One region of the Streptomyces deserti genome, then DNA from elsewhere that is predicted to be linked to it. Evidence: riboswitches for the same ligand, from Rfam matches in the RefSeq annotation. Region 1 holds a riboswitch; the other holds the start of a gene.

Region 1 (4,108 bases):
ATGTGGGCGCCGACCACCTGGCGGAACTGCTCCTCGGAGCTGAACACCGGCACATACGCCTGCCCCTCGATCTCCAGGGAGGGCAGGTCGAGGGGGCCGCTGTGCGGGCCGCCGCCATTGGGCAGCGGGATCCAGACGAAGCTCCGGCCGAGCACCTCGATGATCCGGCCGCCGGCCGACGGTCCGACGCCGAGGGACGCCGAGAGCACCTCCTCCAGCTCGTTGCCGGGCCATCCGCCGTGCGGGTGGGGGTGCGCCTGCGCCGGGAAGTCCGCGGAGAAGTCCGCCGGGAAGTCCATCTGCCTACCGCCTGCCTGGAACCTGCTGTGGCTGAAAGGCTAACCGGTACCGCACCCCGGCGTTCAGCCCGTGAAGCCGATGCGGCGCAGGGTGTTCGCCGCGTCCCGGTCCACGAGGATCGCCGAGCCGCAGCCGGCGGGCAGGTCGCCCTTCTCGACGGAGCGCAGCAGGCGGGTGGTGGCCGCGCGGTGCCGCAGGAAGGCGTAGCGCGAGACCCCGCGGCCGCGTTCGCGCTGGCCGGCCAGGGCCTGTTCCGGCGTGACGTCGAGCAGCAGCAGGTGCAGGACGCCGCCCCGGCGGCGGGCCTCGCGGGCCAGCCAGCGGCGCACCCAGGCCTGCGTGCCGCAGTCGTGCACGACGATCCCTTCGCCGGTGCGCAGGGCGCGGCGCAGCCCGGTGTAGTGGGCGAGGCGGACGAGCGGGCGGTAGACGGCGTAGGGGAGGAAGCGGGGCATCCGGGTGTCCCAGCGGTCGCGCGTGTCCTGGGAGTCGATGCGCACCCCCTTGACGGCGCGCCGCATGAGGGTGGACTTGCCGCTGCCGGGCAGACCGGTGATCACGACGAGGTCCTGCGGGGCGAAGAGCAGGGCGTGCGGGCTGCGGCCGCCCCTCTCCCGCAGATCACGGACGACGGGTGACCGCAGTGGGCCGCACGCCTCCCGAGCCGGGTCGGGCTGCTTGGGCAGCGCCATGCCCGTGGTCGTGGCGTACGCCGTGGTCCTGTTCACCGTGATCGTCCTCCCCTGGGGCCAGGTACGAGTCCCATCCCCGCCGAGTGTAAAGAGAAGGTAATGCCGGAGGTCTCGTGTTTTCGTTCACTTCCCGCAACAGGCGTGTCACAGCCTGCTGTGATCGCCTGTGCACGCTGTGCGTTCCCTGTGAAAGGTCCCCCTGCCACGCCCGAGAGATGCGTGCAATGATGTGCGCGCCAACTGCATACCGGCCGTTTGAATCCGCGCGGGAGAGTTCCCAGCACACTGTCGCTGGGGCGCCGAAGGAGCAAGTCCCTCCCTTGAATCTCTCAGGCCCCGTTACCGCGCGGGCGAGGCACATCTGAAAAGCGGGCCACCCCTGACGACCGGAAGGGGCGGTCCCACCCAAGGTGCAAGCCGTGATCGTCCCTGTGGCGGTCGTGGCGAACCTCTCAGGTTCCGATGACAGATGGGGAGGAACGACCTCGCCGTCATGCCCTGGGAGACGACCGACCGATGAGCAGTGCCGATTCCCCTGTATCCCCCGCGTCCCATCCGCTCCGCCATACCGCGCTCGATGCCGTGCACCGTGCGCTCGGCGCGACGATGACCGACTTCGCCGGCTGGGACATGCCCCTGCGCTACGGCTCCGAGCGCGACGAGCACACCGCCGTCCGTACGAAGGCCGGGCTGTTCGACCTCTCGCACATGGGCGAGATCACGGTGACCGGCGCCCAGGCGGCCGCGCTCCTCGACTACGCGCTGGTCGGCAACATCGGCGCCGTCAAGGTCGGCCGCGCCCGCTACACCATGATCTGCCGGGAGGACGGCGGCATCCTGGACGACCTGATCGTCTACCGGCTCGCCGAGACCGAGGCCCCCGAATATCTGGTCGTCGCCAACGCCTCCAACGCCCAGGTGGTGCTGGACGCCCTCGTGGAACGGTCCGCCGGCTTCGACGCCGAGGTGCGCGACGACCGTGACGCCTACGCGCTGATCGCCGTCCAGGGGCCCGAGTCCCCGGGGATCCTGAAGAGCCTCACCGACGCCGACCTCGACGGCCTGAAGTACTACGCCGGGCTGCCCGGCACGGTCGCCGGTGTCCCGGCGCTGATCGCCCGTACCGGCTACACCGGCGAGGACGGCTTCGAACTGTTCGTGAAGCCCGAGCACGCGGTCGAGCTGTGGCAGGCGCTGAGCAAGGCGGGCGAGAGCGCCGGACTGGTCCCGTGCGGGCTGTCCTGCCGGGACACGCTGCGCCTGGAGGCGGGCATGCCGCTGTACGGGCACGAGCTGTCGACCGGGCTCACCCCGTTCGACGCCGGGCTCGGCCGGGTGGTGAAGTTCGACAAGGAGGGCGACTTCGTCGGCCGCGCGGCCCTGGAGCGGGCCGCCGAGCGGGCCGCCTCGCAGCCTCCCCGGGTCCTCGTCGGCCTGGTCGCCGAGGGCCGCCGCGTCCCGCGCGCCGGGTACACGGTCGTCGCCGGCGGCGAGGTGATCGGCGAGGTCACCTCCGGCGCCCCCTCCCCCACGCTGGGCAGGCCGATCGCGATGGCGTACGTCGACCCGGCGCACGCGGCGCCGGGCACGCCGGGCGTCGCGGTGGACATCCGGGGCACCCACGAGCCGTACGAGGTCGTGGCGCTGCCGTTCTACAAGCGCCAGAAGTAGACACTTGACGCGCGGCCCCGCGTGACCCCGCGCACATTCACGCTGCTCAGCAGCGGTTTCAGTAGTCCCCCATTCATCAGCACTCCCCCGCGTACAGGAGAATTCAGGCCATGAGCAACCCCCAGCAGCTGCGCTACAGCAAGGAGCACGAGTGGCTGTCGGCCGCCGAGGACGGTGTCGCGACGGTCGGCATCACGGAGCACGCGGCCAACGCGCTCGGCGACGTCGTCTTCGTCCAGCTCCCGGAGGTCGGTGCCACGGTGACCGCGGGCGAGACCTGCGGCGAGCTGGAGTCGACCAAGTCGGTGTCCGACCTGTACTCCCCGGTCTCCGGTGAGGTCACCGAGGTCAACGAGGACGTCGTGAACGACCCGTCGCTGGTGAACTCGGCCCCCTTCGAGGGCGGCTGGCTGTTCAAGGTGCGCCTCACGGACGAGCCGGCCGACCTGCTCTCCGCCGCCGAGTACGACGCCCACATCGCCGGCTGAGGAGCCCGTACATGACGTCTCTTCTGAACGCCCCGCTGCACGAGCTCGACCCGGCCGTCGCCGCCGCGGTCGACGCCGAGCTGCGGCGCCAGCAGTCCACCCTCGAGATGATCGCCTCGGAGAACTTCGCGCCGGTCGCGGTCATGGAGGCGCAGGGCTCGGTCCTCACCAACAAATACGCCGAGGGCTACCCGGGCCGCCGCTACTACGGCGGCTGCGAGCACGTCGACGTGGTCGAGCAGATCGCCATCGACCGGGTCAAGGAGCTCTTCGGCGCCGAGCACGCCAACGTGCAGCCGCACTCGGGCGCCCAGGCCAACGCGGCCGCGATGTTCGCGCTGCTCAAGCCCGGCGACACGATCATGGGTCTGAACCTCGCGCACGGTGGGCACCTGACCCACGGCATGAAGATCAACTTCTCCGGCAAGCTGTACGACGTCGTCGCCTACCACGTGGGCGAGGACGGCCGGGTCGACATGGCCGAGGTCGAGCGGCTGGCGAAGGAGTCCAAGCCGAAGCTGATCGTGGCCGGCTGGTCCGCGTACCCGCGGCAGCTGGACTTCGCCGCGTTCCGCCGGATCGCGGACGAGGTCGGCGCGTACCTGATGGTCGACATGGCGCACTTCGCGGGGCTCGTCGCGGCCGGGCTGCACCCCAACCCGGTGCCGCACGCGCACGTGGTCACGACCACGACCCACAAGACGCTGGGCGGCCCGCGCGGCGGTGTGATCCTCTCCACGGCCGAGCTGGCCAAGAAGATCAACTCCGCGGTCTTCCCCGGTCAGCAGGGCGGTCCGCTGGAGCACGTGATCGCGGCCAAGGCGGTCGCCTTCAAGGTGGCGGCTTCGGACGACTTCAAGGAGCGCCAGCGCCGTACCCTGGAGGGCGCGCGGATCCTCGCCGAGCGCCTGGTGAAGGACGACGTCACCCAGCACGGCGTTTCGGTCCTCTCCGGCG
Region 2 (4,108 bases), on a different contig from region 1:
TCGCCACGTGCTCCTACGAGGCGCGGGTCTTCGGGGTCCATTCGGCGATGCCCATGGCGCAGGCCCGGCGACTCGCGCCCAACGCCGCGTATCTCGTGCCGCGCTTCGGGTTCTACCGGACGATCAGTGAGCAGGTGATGGGGCTGCTGCGCGCGCTGTCGCCGCTGGTGGAGCCGCTGAGCCTGGACGAGGCGTTCGTGGACCTGGAGGCCGGTGGGACGGCCTGGGACGAGCGGTCGGCGCGGCTGGCCGGGGCGAAACTGCGCGCGGACATCCGGGCCGTCACGGGACTCACGGGGTCGGTGGGCCTCGCCGCCTCCAAGATGCTCGCGAAGATCGCCTCGGAGCAGGCCAAGCCGGACGGGCTGGTGGTCATCGAGCCGGGGACCGAGCGGGCCATGCTCGGGCCGATGCCGGTGCGCACGCTGCCCGGTGTGGGCCCGGCGACCGGTGACCATCTGCGGCGTGCCGGGATCCACACCGTCGAGGAACTCGCCGAGGCCGGTGAGGACGAACTCGTACGGCTGCTGGGCAAGGCCCACGGGCACGCCCTGTACGCGATGGCGCTGGCGCGGGACGAGCGGCCCGTGGTGGCCGAGCGGGAGGCGAAGTCGGTGTCGGTGGAGGACACGTACGACGTGGACATCCACGACCGGGTGCGGGTCGGGCTGGAGGTGCAGCGGCTCGCCGACCGGTGCGTGCGGCGGCTGCGCGGGGCCGGGCTGTCGGGGCGGACCATCGTGCTGAAGGTGCGGCGGTACGACTTCTCGACCCTCACCCGGTCCGAGACGCTGCGCGGGCCCACTGACGATCCGGCGGTGATCCGGGAGGCGGCGGCCCGGCTGCTGGACTCGGTCGACACGACGGGTGGCGTACGGCTGCTCGGGGTCGGGGTCAGCGGGCTCGCCGACTACACGCAGGAGGATCTGTTCGCGCAGGCGGCGGGGGAGCGGGCCGACAGTCCCGTCGAGGAACCCGAGGAGGTGCCCGTCGAGGAGCAGCAGGCGCCCGTCGAGCGGAGATGGCCCGCGGGGCACGACGTGCGGCACGCCGAGTACGGGCACGGGTGGGTGCAGGGCAGCGGACTCGGGCGGGTCACCGTGCGGTTCGAGACGCCCGAGTCGGAGCCCGGGCGGGTGCGGACGTTCCGGATCGACGATCCGGACCTGGAGCCGGCGGATCCGCTGCCGCTGGTGCCGCGAAGACCCGGGGAGGGCGGGGGGTCCGATGCGGATGCGGATGCGGGGTCCGTGGACGCGCGGTCGGCGAGCCAGGGCTGAGGCGGACAGGAGCCCGGGCCTGGCCGGGCTGGGCTCGTCTCGACGGTTTCCCGCCGACGGGGGTGCAGGACCGCGAGCCCGGTCTCAGGCCGTCTCGTCCGTGCCCGCGAGTCTGCCGACCTCGTGGTCCGGGAGCGGGGGAGGAGCGGCCACGTCGAGACCGTAGTGGTGGTAGAGCTGGAGTTCCTGCTCCGGGGAGAGGTGGCGGCCGACGCCGAAGTCGGGGGCATCCTTGATCAGGGCGCGGTCGAAGGGGACGTGGAGGGCGCCGTCGATCAGCTCGCTGGGCTCCAGGGGGACGAAGGCGTCCCTGCTGAACAGGCCGGTCCGTATCGCGGCCCACTCCGGGACGCCGGTGGCGTCGTCGAGGTAGATTTCGTCGATCGTGCCGATCTTGGTGCCGTTCCGGTCGAACGCCTTGCGGCCTATCAGGTTGCGCGGATCGATGTCGGTTCGCACGTGCCCTCCAACTGGTCGCAACTCATTCGTAAGCACTACAAAACGGCACAATTGGGAACGCGGCCACTCGAAGGCCCGGGCGTTGACCTCGCTGGTAGGCTGGCAGACGGCTGCTGACCCCGTGCGGGAGAGTCCTCCAGGCACCATCGGAGGCGCCGAAGGAGCAAATCCTCCCCGGAATCTCTCAGGCCCACGTACCGCACGGACGAGGTCACTCTGGAAAGCAGAGCGGGTGTCGACGGCTTCCGCTCTCACCGACGGTGAAAGCCGGGCGCTTTGGGGCGATCCGGTGAAGCTCTCAGGTTGAGATGACAGAGGGGGAGGCCGTCCGGGCACCCGTGCCGTGGTGCCCCTCGAAGGTCGTGTCAGACCAGGAGGCCTCCGCAATGACCGCCCATCGCACTCCGCTCTCCGAGCTCGAGCAGGGAATCCCCTTCGAGCAGCGCCACATCGGGCCCGACCAGGAGGCGCGGGCCAAGATGCTCGCGCAGGTCGGCTACGGCTCGCTCGACGAGCTCACCGCCGCCGCGGTCCCGGATGTGATCAAGAACACCGACGCGCTCGACCTGCCGGGCGCGCGCAGTGAGGCCGAGGTGCTGGCCGAGCTGCGGTCGCTGGCCGACCGCAACCAGGTCCTCGACTCCATGATCGGGCTCGGGTACTACGGCACCTTCACGCCGCCCGTCATCCTGCGCAACGTCATGGAGAACCCGGCCTGGTACACGGCCTACACGCCGTACCAGCCTGAGATCTCGCAGGGTCGGCTGGAGGCGCTGCTCAACTTCCAGACGATGGTCGCCGACCTCACCGGTCTGCCGACCTCCGGGGCCTCGCTGCTGGACGAGGGCACCGCGGCCGCCGAGGCGATGGCGCTGTCCCGGCGTATGGGCAAGAACAAGAAGGGCCTGTTCCTGGTCGACGCGGACGCGCTGCCGCAGACCATCGCCGTGATCCAGTCCCGTGCCGAACCGACCGGTGTCGAGGTCGTCGTCGCCGACCTCGGCGAGGGCATCCCGGCCGAGGTCGCCGAGCGTGAGATCAACGGCGTGCTGATCCAGTACCCGGGTGCCTCCGGGGCCGTACGCGACATCAAGCCGGTCATCGACCAGGCGCACGAGCTCGGCGCGCTCGTCACCGTCGCCGCCGATCTGCTCGCGCTGACACTCCTGAAGTCGCCGGGCGAGCTCGGCGCGGACATCGCGGTCGGGACGACGCAGCGCTTCGGCGTGCCGATGGGCTTCGGCGGGCCGCACGCCGGATACATGGCGGTGCGGGAGACGTTCGCGCGGAGCCTGCCCGGGCGGCTCGTCGGCGTGTCCGTCGACACGGACGGGAACAGGGCGTACCGGCTCGCGCTGCAGACGCGCGAGCAGCACATCCGCCGTGAGAAGGCCACCAGCAACATCTGCACCGCGCAGGTGCTGCTCGCCGTGATGGCGGGGATGTACGCCGTCTACCACGGGCCCGAGGGCCTGAAGGGCATCGCGCGACGCACCCACCGGTACGCCACCATCCTCGCCGCGGGGCTCGAGGCCGGTGGCGTCGAGGTCGTGCACGGCGCCTTCTTCGACACGCTGACCGTGCGCGTCGCGGGCCGTGCCGCCGAGGTCGTCGCCGCCGCGCGTGAGAACGGTGTCAACCTCTGGCACGTCGACGCCGACCACCTGTCCATCGCCTGCGACGAGACGACCACGCGGGCCCAGGTGGGTGCCGTATGGGCCGCGTTCGGGGTCGAGGGCGACATCGAGGCGCTGGACGCGGTGACCGAGGAATCCCTCCCGGCCGCGCTGCTGCGCACCGACGAGTACCTGACGCACCCCGTCTTCCACCAGCACCGCTCCGAGACGGCGATGCTGCGCTACCTGCGCCGGCTGGCTGACCGGGACTACGCACTGGACCGCGGCATGATCCCGCTGGGCTCGTGCACGATGAAGCTCAACGCGACGACCGAGATGGAGCCGGTCACCTGGCCCGAGTTCGGGCAGCTGCACCCCTTCGCGCCCGCCGAGCAGGCGCAGGGGTACCTCACGCTCATCCGTGAGCTGGAGGAACGTCTCGCCGAGGTCACCGGGTACGACAAGGTGTCGCTGCAGCCCAACGCCGGGTCGCAGGGTGAGCTGGCCGGACTGCTCGCCGTGCGCGGGTACCACCGCGCCAACGGTGACGAGCAGCGGACGGTGTGCCTGATCCCGTCCTCCGCGCACGGGACGAACGCCGCGAGCGCCGTGATGGCGGGCATGAAGGTCGTCGTCGTGAAGACCGCCGGGGACGGCGAGATCGACGTGGACGACCTGCGGGCGAAGATCGAGCAGTACCGCGACGAGCTGGCGGTGCTGATGATCACGTACCCGTCGACGCACGGGGTGTTC

What was found. Region 1 has a riboswitch for glycine ahead of gcvT (glycine cleavage system aminomethyltransferase GcvT). Riboswitches for the same ligand answer to the same signal wherever they lie in the genome.
Region 2: linked by a shared signal. The riboswitch ahead of gcvP (aminomethyl-transferring glycine dehydrogenase) and the one ahead of gcvT (glycine cleavage system aminomethyltransferase GcvT) in region 1 are both predicted to bind glycine.

The regions. Positions count from the first base shown of each region.
Region 1 is NZ_BAAGRZ010000016.1:142,309-146,416, forward strand. It holds gene ACYVMZ_RS24845 (enhanced serine sensitivity protein SseB) at 1-299, opposite strand, end outside; gene ACYVMZ_RS24850 (AAA family ATPase) at 363-1,028, opposite strand; glycine riboswitch at 1,249-1,347, shown strand; glycine riboswitch at 1,348-1,471, shown strand; gene gcvT (glycine cleavage system aminomethyltransferase GcvT) at 1,509-2,663, shown strand; gene gcvH (glycine cleavage system protein GcvH) at 2,774-3,151, shown strand; gene glyA (serine hydroxymethyltransferase) at 3,163-4,108, shown strand, end outside.
Region 2 is NZ_BAAGRZ010000058.1:2,200-6,307, reverse strand. It holds gene ACYVMZ_RS38355 (DNA polymerase IV) at 1-1,280, shown strand, start outside; gene ACYVMZ_RS38350 (PRC-barrel domain-containing protein) at 1,365-1,739, opposite strand; glycine riboswitch at 1,854-1,949, shown strand; gene gcvP (aminomethyl-transferring glycine dehydrogenase) at 2,126-4,108, shown strand, end outside.